DNA from 2 places in the Microbacterium sp. PRC9 genome. Region 1 is predicted to be linked to the other one. Evidence: riboswitches for the same ligand, from Rfam matches in the RefSeq annotation. Region 1 holds a riboswitch; the other holds the start of a gene.

What was found. A riboswitch is a leader RNA that binds a small molecule or an ion and turns the genes downstream of it on or off. The one in region 1 is predicted to bind thiamine pyrophosphate.
Region 2: another riboswitch for thiamine pyrophosphate. It lies ahead of thiM (hydroxyethylthiazole kinase); the one in region 1 lies ahead of thiC (phosphomethylpyrimidine synthase ThiC).

Annotation. Positions count from the first base shown of each region.
Region 1 is NZ_JAUZUR010000003.1:177,025-181,273, reverse strand. It holds gene Q9R33_RS07785 (biotin transporter BioY) at 1-333, opposite strand, end outside; gene Q9R33_RS07780 (TetR/AcrR family transcriptional regulator C-terminal domain-containing protein) at 423-1,022, shown strand; TPP riboswitch at 1,090-1,198, shown strand; gene thiC (phosphomethylpyrimidine synthase ThiC) at 1,197-2,930, shown strand; gene thiE (thiamine phosphate synthase) at 2,985-3,632, opposite strand; gene thiO (glycine oxidase ThiO) at 3,684-4,249, shown strand, end outside.
Region 2 is NZ_JAUZUR010000002.1:254,405-258,653, forward strand. It holds gene thiE (thiamine phosphate synthase) at 1-663, opposite strand, end outside; gene thiM (hydroxyethylthiazole kinase) at 660-1,478, opposite strand; TPP riboswitch at 1,469-1,563, opposite strand; gene Q9R33_RS04800 (DNA polymerase III subunit gamma and tau) at 1,719-3,998, shown strand; gene recR (recombination mediator RecR) at 4,002-4,249, shown strand, end outside.

The sequences.
Region 1 (4,249 bases):
CCCGGCGACCCACCCGAGCAGGTATCCGGCGGACGGGCCGAAGAAGACGCCGATGCCGCCGCGTCCACCCGCGAGCAGCGGCATCCCGACCGCGACGAGGCCGAGCAGGACGGTGACCGACAGCGCGCCCAGCCACGGGCCGAGGATGGCGCCTGCGAGCATGACGCCCAGCGTCTGCGCCGTGATCGGCACCGCGCCGAGGATCGTGAAGCCGCCCGGCAGTCCGAGTACGGCGATGATCGCGGCGAACACCGCGACGCGGGCCAGCGCGGTCGCGTCGAGCGCGTGAACGCCTGTCTGCGGGGCGAGCGAAGATGCGGGGGGAGTGGCCATCGGACGAGGTCCCTTCGATGGATACAGTGGTCCTGAACGGTGTTCACTTGAACGCTGTTCACTATAACGCTGTTCAGTAGAGTGCTGTGATGGGGTCGGCGAGAGCAGGTCGGGGTCACACCCGCGACGAGGTCGCACGCACCGCGATGCGGATCCTCGACGAGTACGGCCTGCCCGACCTGACGATGCGTCGCCTCGCGGCCGCGCTGGAGGTGCAGCCGAGCGCCCTGTACTGGCACTTCCCGAACAAGCAGAGTCTGCTGGCGGAACTCTCCGACCGGATCGTCGCAGAGGTGGACTCCGGATCGGCGGATCCGGAGTGGGCCGCCCGCGTCCGCGCGGAAGCGTTCGCGCTTCGCGCCGCGCTGCTCGCTCACCGGGACGGTGCCGAACTGGTGGCGAGCACGTTCGCCCTCGGCCTGGGGTCCCGGGCCGCGCAGCACCGCCTCGCTGCGGCGATCGCCGCCGGCGGGTTCGACGATGAATCCGTTCAGCGGGCGACCGCGGTCCTGCTCCATTTCGTGCTCGGTCATGTCCTGCACGAGCAGCAACGGCAGCAGTACCGCGACCTGGGTGTCCAGGTAACCGGGATCGACGAACCGCGGCAGGACGAGGCATCGGATGCCGAGTTCGTGTTCGGCGTCGAGCTCCTCGTCGGGGGACTGCAGCTGCGCCGCGGCCACGGCTGACCGCGCGACGCCGGGACTGTGTGCGCCGGGCTCCGTCCGATCGCCTGGGGCGGATGCGGTAGCGTGGCGCTATCCACACGGGTGCCCTCGCAAGGGCTGAGATCGGGCTGACGCGGCCTGCGACCGTTCGAACCTGTCCGGGTAATGCCGGCGAAGGAAGTAGGAGTCGCCTCCATGGAGTCCGTCCATTCATCGCGCGTTCTCGCGCATCTGCACGACGGTGAACACGACATCCGGGTCCCGGTGGACCGGATCGCGCTGGAGCCGTCTCCTGACGGGTCGGTCAACGCGCCGGTGACGGTGTACCGCACCCAGGGTCCGGGCAGCGATCCGGTGCGCGGGCTCCCGCCGTTGCGGGAGCAGTGGATCTCCGCACGCGAGGACACCGAGTGCTACGACGGTCGCGACCGGGATCTGCAGGACGATGGGCGTTCCGCGGTGCGCCGGGGCGCAGCATCCGCGGAATGGAAGGGTGAGAAGCGGGCCGCGCGGCGTGCCAAGCCGGGGCGCACGATCACGCAGATGCACTACGCCCGCAGCGGGATGATCACGCCGGAGATGAGGTTCGTCGCGCTGCGGGAGGATTGCGACGTGGAGCTGGTGCGCGCCGAGGTCGCCGCCGGGCGCGCCATCATCCCCAGCAACGTGAACCACCCCGAGTCGGAGCCGATGATCATCGGCAAGGCGTTCCTGGTGAAGATCAATGCCAACATCGGCAACTCTGCCGTCACCAGTTCGATCGCCGAGGAGGTGTCCAAGCTGCAGTGGGCGACCACGTGGGGCGCCGACACCGTCATGGACCTGTCGACCGGCGACGACATCCACACGACGCGCGAGTGGATCGTCCGCAACTCGCCGGTGCCCATCGGCACGGTGCCGATCTACCAGGCGCTGGAGAAGGTGAATGGCGACGCGTCGGCGCTCACGTGGGAGGTGTACCGCGACACGGTCATCGAGCAGTGCGAGCAGGGTGTGGACTACATGACCGTCCACGCCGGAGTGCTGCTGCGGTACGTGCCGCTGACAGCCGACCGGGTGACGGGAATCGTCTCACGGGGTGGGTCGATCATCGCCGGCTGGTGCCTGGCCCACCACCAGGAGAACTTCCTCTACACCCACTTCGATGAGCTCTGCGAGATCTTCGCCCGATACGACGTCGCGTTCTCGCTCGGTGACGGGCTGCGGCCGGGGTCGATCGCCGACGCCAACGATGCCGCGCAGTTCGCCGAGCTGGACACGCTCGCCGAGCTGACGAAGCGGGCCTGGGAGTACGACGTGCAGGTGATGGTCGAGGGACCCGGGCACGTGCCGTTCCATCTGGTGCGGGAGAACGTGGAGCGGCAGCAGGAGCTGTGCGACGGTGCGCCGTTCTACACGCTGGGACCGCTGGTGACGGATGTCGCGCCCGGCTACGACCACATCACGTCGGCGATCGGGGCGACGGAGATCGCCCGCTACGGCACCGCGATGCTCTGCTACGTCACCCCCAAGGAGCACCTGGGACTGCCCAACCGTGACGACGTGAAGACCGGCGTCATCACGTACAAGATCGCCGCGCACGCCGCCGACCTGGCGAAGGGGCATCCCGGTGCCCGACTGCGGGACGACGCCCTGTCGAAGGCGCGGTTCGAGTTCCGGTGGCGCGACCAGTTCGCGCTGTCGCTGGACCCGGTGACGGCGGAGCAGTTCCACGACGAGACGCTGCCGGCCGAGCCGGCGAAGACCGCGCACTTCTGCTCGATGTGCGGTCCGAAGTTCTGCTCGATGCGGATCTCGCAAGACATCCGCGACCAGTTCGGCCTCGTCGCCGAGTCCACGCGCACGACCGGGATGGCGCAGAAGTCCGCGCAGTTCAGGGAATCCGGCGGGACGGTCTACGTGCCGACGCCCGCGCTACGCCAGCCTTAGGCACTGCGCATGGCTCACTCGAACGACCAGAGGGCCGCCGGACGCGGGGAGAGCTCAGACGAGCCCCACCGTGACAGCCGCGGGGAGGGCTGCTCGCAGCCGCCTCGCGCTGTCGGCGGGGTCGTCCGCCTCGGTGATCGCCCGGACGACGACCACCCGCTCGGCGCCGGCCGCCACGACCTCCTCGATGTTCGACAGGTCGATACCGCCGATCGCGAACCACGGACGTGCCGTGGAGATGCTCGTGGCATGGCGGACGAGCCCGGTCCCGACGGCGGCGCGCCCGGGCTTGGTCGGGGTCGCCCAGACCGGCCCGACGCAGAAGTAGTCGAGATCGTCCGCGCCGGCGGCGGCGTCGACCTGCTCGGGGGTGTGGGTGGACATGCCGACGAGCACGCGCGGTCCGACGACCCTGCGGGCAAGACGGGCGGGAAGGTCCTTCTGACCGAGGTGCAGCACGGGGGCGCCGGTGACGTGCGCGATGTCGGCGCGATCGTTGACGGACCAGAGCCGGCCGTGACGGGCGGCCGCATCCGCGAGGACGCCCAACAGGTCGAGCTGCTCGCCACCCTCCAGAGACTTGTCCCGCAACTGGATGATGTCGACGCCGCCCGCGAACGCGGCATCCACGAAATCGGCGAAGTCGCCCTGACGGGCTCGGGCGTCGGTGCAGAGGTAGAGGCGCGCGGCGGCGAGGGACATGCGCTCAGCGTAGCGACGGGCCCCCGGGGTCTTGACGGGCCGCCCGTCGATGTGGTCGTCGTCGGCGGTGGGATCATCGGGCTCAGCATCGCGTGGCGCGCGGCGCAGACCGGCCGCTCCGTGCGGCTGATCGACCCGGCGCCGGCCCGGGGCGCCACCTTCGCGGCGGCGGGGATGCTCGCCCCGGTCAGCGAGTACCACCACCAGGAGGATGCGCTCCTGCCGGCGATGCGGGAGTCCGCGGCCCGCTACCCCGAGTTCGTGCGCGCGCTCGCTCCCGCCGACGAGGTGGCGGGCTACCTCCGGAACGAGACGCTGCTGGTCGGCATCGACCACGGCGACCGGCAGGCCCTCTCCGATCTTCACACCGCGCATCGTCGTGCCGGACTCGCCGCCGAGCCCCTGACGACCCGGGAAGCGCGAACCCGCGAACCGCTGCTCGGCCCGCGGGTGACCAGCGCCTACCGCGTCCCCGGCGATCATCAGATCGACCCGCGGATGCTCACCGCACGGCTGATCGACGAGCTCACGAGGACGGTAGCGGGGAGCCGGCGGGTCGGCATCGTCCGCGTCCAGGCGGTCGCCCTCCTGCACGACGATCCGTCGGACCACGACTC
Region 2 (4,249 bases), on a different contig from region 1:
CCCCTCGAGCGAGGGCGCATCGGCCGCGTCCCGCAGCGCGCGGGCCGCCGCCGCCGGGTCGTCCGCGCCGCAGATCGCGGACACGACCGCGATGCCCGCGGCTCCGGCATCGCGGAGCGCCGCGACATCCGACTCGACGACTCCTCCGATCGCGACGCACGGCAGGTCGGTGCCCGCGGCGAACGCGGCGAAGCCCTCGACGCCGAGCGCCGGCGGGTGGTCGGGCTTCGTCGACGTCGGCCGGATGACGCCGACGCCGAGGTAGTCGATCGTGCCGGAGCGGCGCAGATGTGCGGCGGCCCGGTGCTCCGCGGAGTTCGCGGTCCATCCGATCACGGCGTGCGCCCCGAGCAGCCGCCGTGCCGTCTCGGGCGGGAGGTCGCTCTGTCCCAGGTGGACGCCGTCGACGCGGGCACCGGCATCCCGGGCGGCGACGGCCACGTCGACGCGGTCGTTGACGAGGAGCAGGCAGCGGCGATCGATGACGTCCGAGAGGGCTCGCGCCTGGCGCATGAGCTCACGAGCCGTCACCGACTTCGCCCGCAGCTGCACGACGTCGACCCCCGCGCCCGCCGCAGCGTCGACCACGTCGAGCAGCCGGTCGAACGGCAGGCGGCCGTCGGTCACGAGGTGCAGCGCGAGGCGGGCGCCGAGCCCGCTCATCGGATCGCCAGCACGTCGGCGACGCGCGCGTCGAGCTCGGCCGGCTCCGCGGCCACGGCGTCGAGCGCGTCGAGGAACGCCACGGCGAACGTGCCCGGTCCCTCCGCGCGCGCGGCGGCCCGCTCCGACGCGGCCGCGTACAGGACGGATGCCGCCACCGCCGCTTCGAACGGAGCGCACACGCCGAGGAGCGCGGCCATCACCGCGCCGAGCGAACAGCCGCCGCCGGTGACGCGCGTGAGCAGCGCATCCCCGCCATGGACGCGGACCACCCGCTCGCCGTCGGTCACGAGGTCGACCGGGCCCGAGACGGCCACCACGCCGCCGGTGCGCAGCGCGAGCGACCGCGCGGCGCCGGCCGCAGCATCCGTCCCGTCCGTCGCGTCGACGCCGCGACCGCCGCCGCCCTCGCCGGCCACAGCCAGGATCTCGGAGGCGTTGCCGCGGACGATGGCGGGACGGTGCTCGAGCAGTTCGGCGGCGAGAGCCGTGCGTACGGGCAGCACTCCCACCGCGACGGGGTCGAGCACCCACGGGGTTCCAGCGCGCACGGCCTCGCGGGCGGCGTCGCGCTGCTCGGCGGTGGGGGTGCCCAGGTTCACGAGCACGCCGTCGGCGACGCCGGCGAAGAGCCCGGCCTCGCCTGGGATGTCGCACATCGCGGGGGCGGCGCCCACCGCCAGGAGCGCGTTCGCGGTGTAGTTCGTCACCACCGCGTTGGTGATGCACTGCACCAGGGGCGAGGTCTCCCGCAGCGCCGTCAGCGCGGCGGCGGGGGAGAGGGCGGACAGGTGTGCTTCGGTGCGCGCGTTCATCGCGACATCCCTTCGCTCGCATGATCGAGATCAGGTTCGACGGGTGTGTTCTCAGCCCGCCGTGCGGGCACCCCGTGTCACTGCTGAGCAATCTAGCAGGGGATCCCGACGGGTCATCGCCGTGTGTCCTCGGCGTGCACCGTGCGCGTCCGGTCCCGGTCGCCGGGCCCGTCGAGCTGCGGACGCGATGCGATGCGCCGAGCCTGCCGCAGTGTCGGCCCCACACCGTAGGCTGGGGGAGTGACCACCGCCCTCTACCGCCGCTACCGGCCCGAGTCGTTCGGCGAGATGATCGGGCAGTCGCAGGTCACCGAGCCGCTCATGACCGCGCTGCGCGGCGACCGGGTCGGTCATGCGTATCTGTTCTCGGGACCCCGCGGGTGCGGAAAGACCACGTCGGCGCGCATTCTCGCCCGCTGCCTCAACTGCGCGCAGGGGCCGACGGACACGCCGTGCGGCACGTGCGACAGCTGCGTCGAGCTCGGCCGTGGCGGCGGCGGTTCGCTCGACGTCGTCGAGATCGACGCGGCCAGCCACAACGGCGTCGACGACGCCCGAGACCTGCGCGAGCGCGCGGTGTTCGCGCCCGCCCGCGACCGCTTCAAGATCTTCATCCTCGACGAGGCGCACATGGTCACCCCGCAGGGCTTCAACGCCCTGCTCAAGCTCGTCGAAGAGCCGCCCGACCACGTGAAGTTCATCTTCGCGACGACCGAGCCCGAGAAGGTCATCGGCACGATCCGGTCGCGCACCCACCACTACCCGTTCCGACTCGTGCCCCCGGCCGCGATGCTCGAGTACGTCGAGCAGCTGTGCGCCCAGGAGGGCGTGAACGTCGAGCAGGGGGTCCTGCCGCTCGTCGTGCGCGCGGGCGGCGGATCGCCCCGAGACACCCTGTCGCTGCTCGACCAGCTGATCGCCGGCTCGGAAGACGCCAAGGTCACCTACGCCCGCGCCGTCGCGCTGCTGGGCTACACCCACGCCGAACTGCTCGACGAGGTGATCGACGCGTTCGCCGCCTCCGACGCCTCGGCCGCCTTCGCCGCGGTCGACCGCGTGGTGCAGACCGGACAGGACCCGCGTCGCTTCGTCGACGACCTGCTCGAGCGCCTGCGCGACCTCATCGTGGTGTCCGCGACCGGCCAGGGCGCCGGGGCGGTGCTGCGGGGCATCTCGGCCGAAGACCTCGCGCGCATGCAGCGCCAGGCCGACGCATTCGGTCCGTCGCGGCTGTCGCATATCGCCGACCTCGTCATCGCGACCCTCGACGACATGACCGGCGCCACCTCGCCGCGCCTGCAGCTCGAGCTGATGGTCGCCCGCGTGCTGGCGCGCGGCGCCGGCGCCGCTCCCGTCGCCGCGCCGGCGATGGCGGCTGCACTGGCCCCCGCCGCGACAGCTCCCGCAGCGACAGCTCCCGCAGCGACAGCACCTGCACCTGCAGCGCCCGCGCCTGCAGCCGCTGCTGCCGCTGCTGCCGCGCCCGCGGCCGCTGCTGCTGCGCCCGCAGTGGCGGCGGCGCCGGCTCCGGCCGCGCAGCCTGCCGAGTCTGCGCCCGTGGCTGCGCCTCCCGTCCCTGCCGGCCCGGTCACGCTCGACCGCCTCCAGCAGGCCTGGCCGCAGGTTCTCGCGCAGCTCGAGAACGTGAGCCGCTCGTCGTGGATGCTCGCTTCGGGCGCCCGCACCGTGGCGCTCGACGACGACGTGCTCACCCTCGCGTTCTCGAGCCAGAGCGACGTCGCGAAGTTCAAGCAGCTCGCCGCGGGCAAGGGCCCCAGCGAAGACCTGCGTCAGGCGATTCTGGCCGTGCTCGGCATCCGCGTGAAGTACATCGCCCGTCACGACGCTGCCGGCGGTGGCGCGGGTGGCCCGGCGGCGCCGGCGCCTTCAGGTCCCGGTCGCGAGGCTCCGCGTCAGGCGGCAGCACCAGAGGCGCCGGCCGCCCGCTCCGCCGCTGCCCCGCCGAGCGGGTCGCGGCCTGCGCAGGCTGCGCCACCACGTGCGTCGGCACCTGCCGCACCTGCGTCGGCCCCGGTTGCGCCGCGCGCGACAGCTTCCGCTGCGGCGCGACCGACCGCGCCGGCTGCGGCGCCGGCGTCGGCTGCCCCGGTCACCGACTGGGCCGTCGCACCCATCCCGTCCGACGACGACGCCCCGCCGCCCGACCCTGGCCCCGCCGCCTTCCCGGCTGAGACGCCGGCCCAGTTCGCGGTCGACGACGAACCCGAAGACGCCGAGGCCGCGACCGCGCGGGTCGCGACGCTCGCGCCCCCGCGCGAGGGCGAGGTCCTGCCGCGTGCCGAGGTCGCACCGGCCCTCGAGCGTGATGACGATGACGAAGACGACACGGATGCCGTCGCCGACCTCCCGGTTCCGCCCACCGTCGTGCCGCCGCTGACCCCGGTGGTCACGACCCGCAACGGCGGCGTGCAACGCTACGGCGAGGCGGTCGTGCGCCAGGTGCTCGGCGCCACGTTCGTTCGCGAGGAACCCTACGAGCCCCCGACGAGGTTCAGCTAGCCCATGTACGACGGCATCGTCCAAGACCTCATCGACGAATTCGGCCGCCTCCCCGGGATCGGGCCGAAGTCGGCTCAGCGCATCGCGTTCCACATCCTGCAGACGCCGAACTTCGACGTGTCGCACCTCGCTGAGCTGCTCAGCGACGTGCGCGAGCGGGTGCGCTTCTGCGAGGTATGCGGAAACGTCTCCGAGCAGGAACGCTGCTCGATCTGCCGCGACCCCCGCCGCAACCAGACGCTGATCTGCGT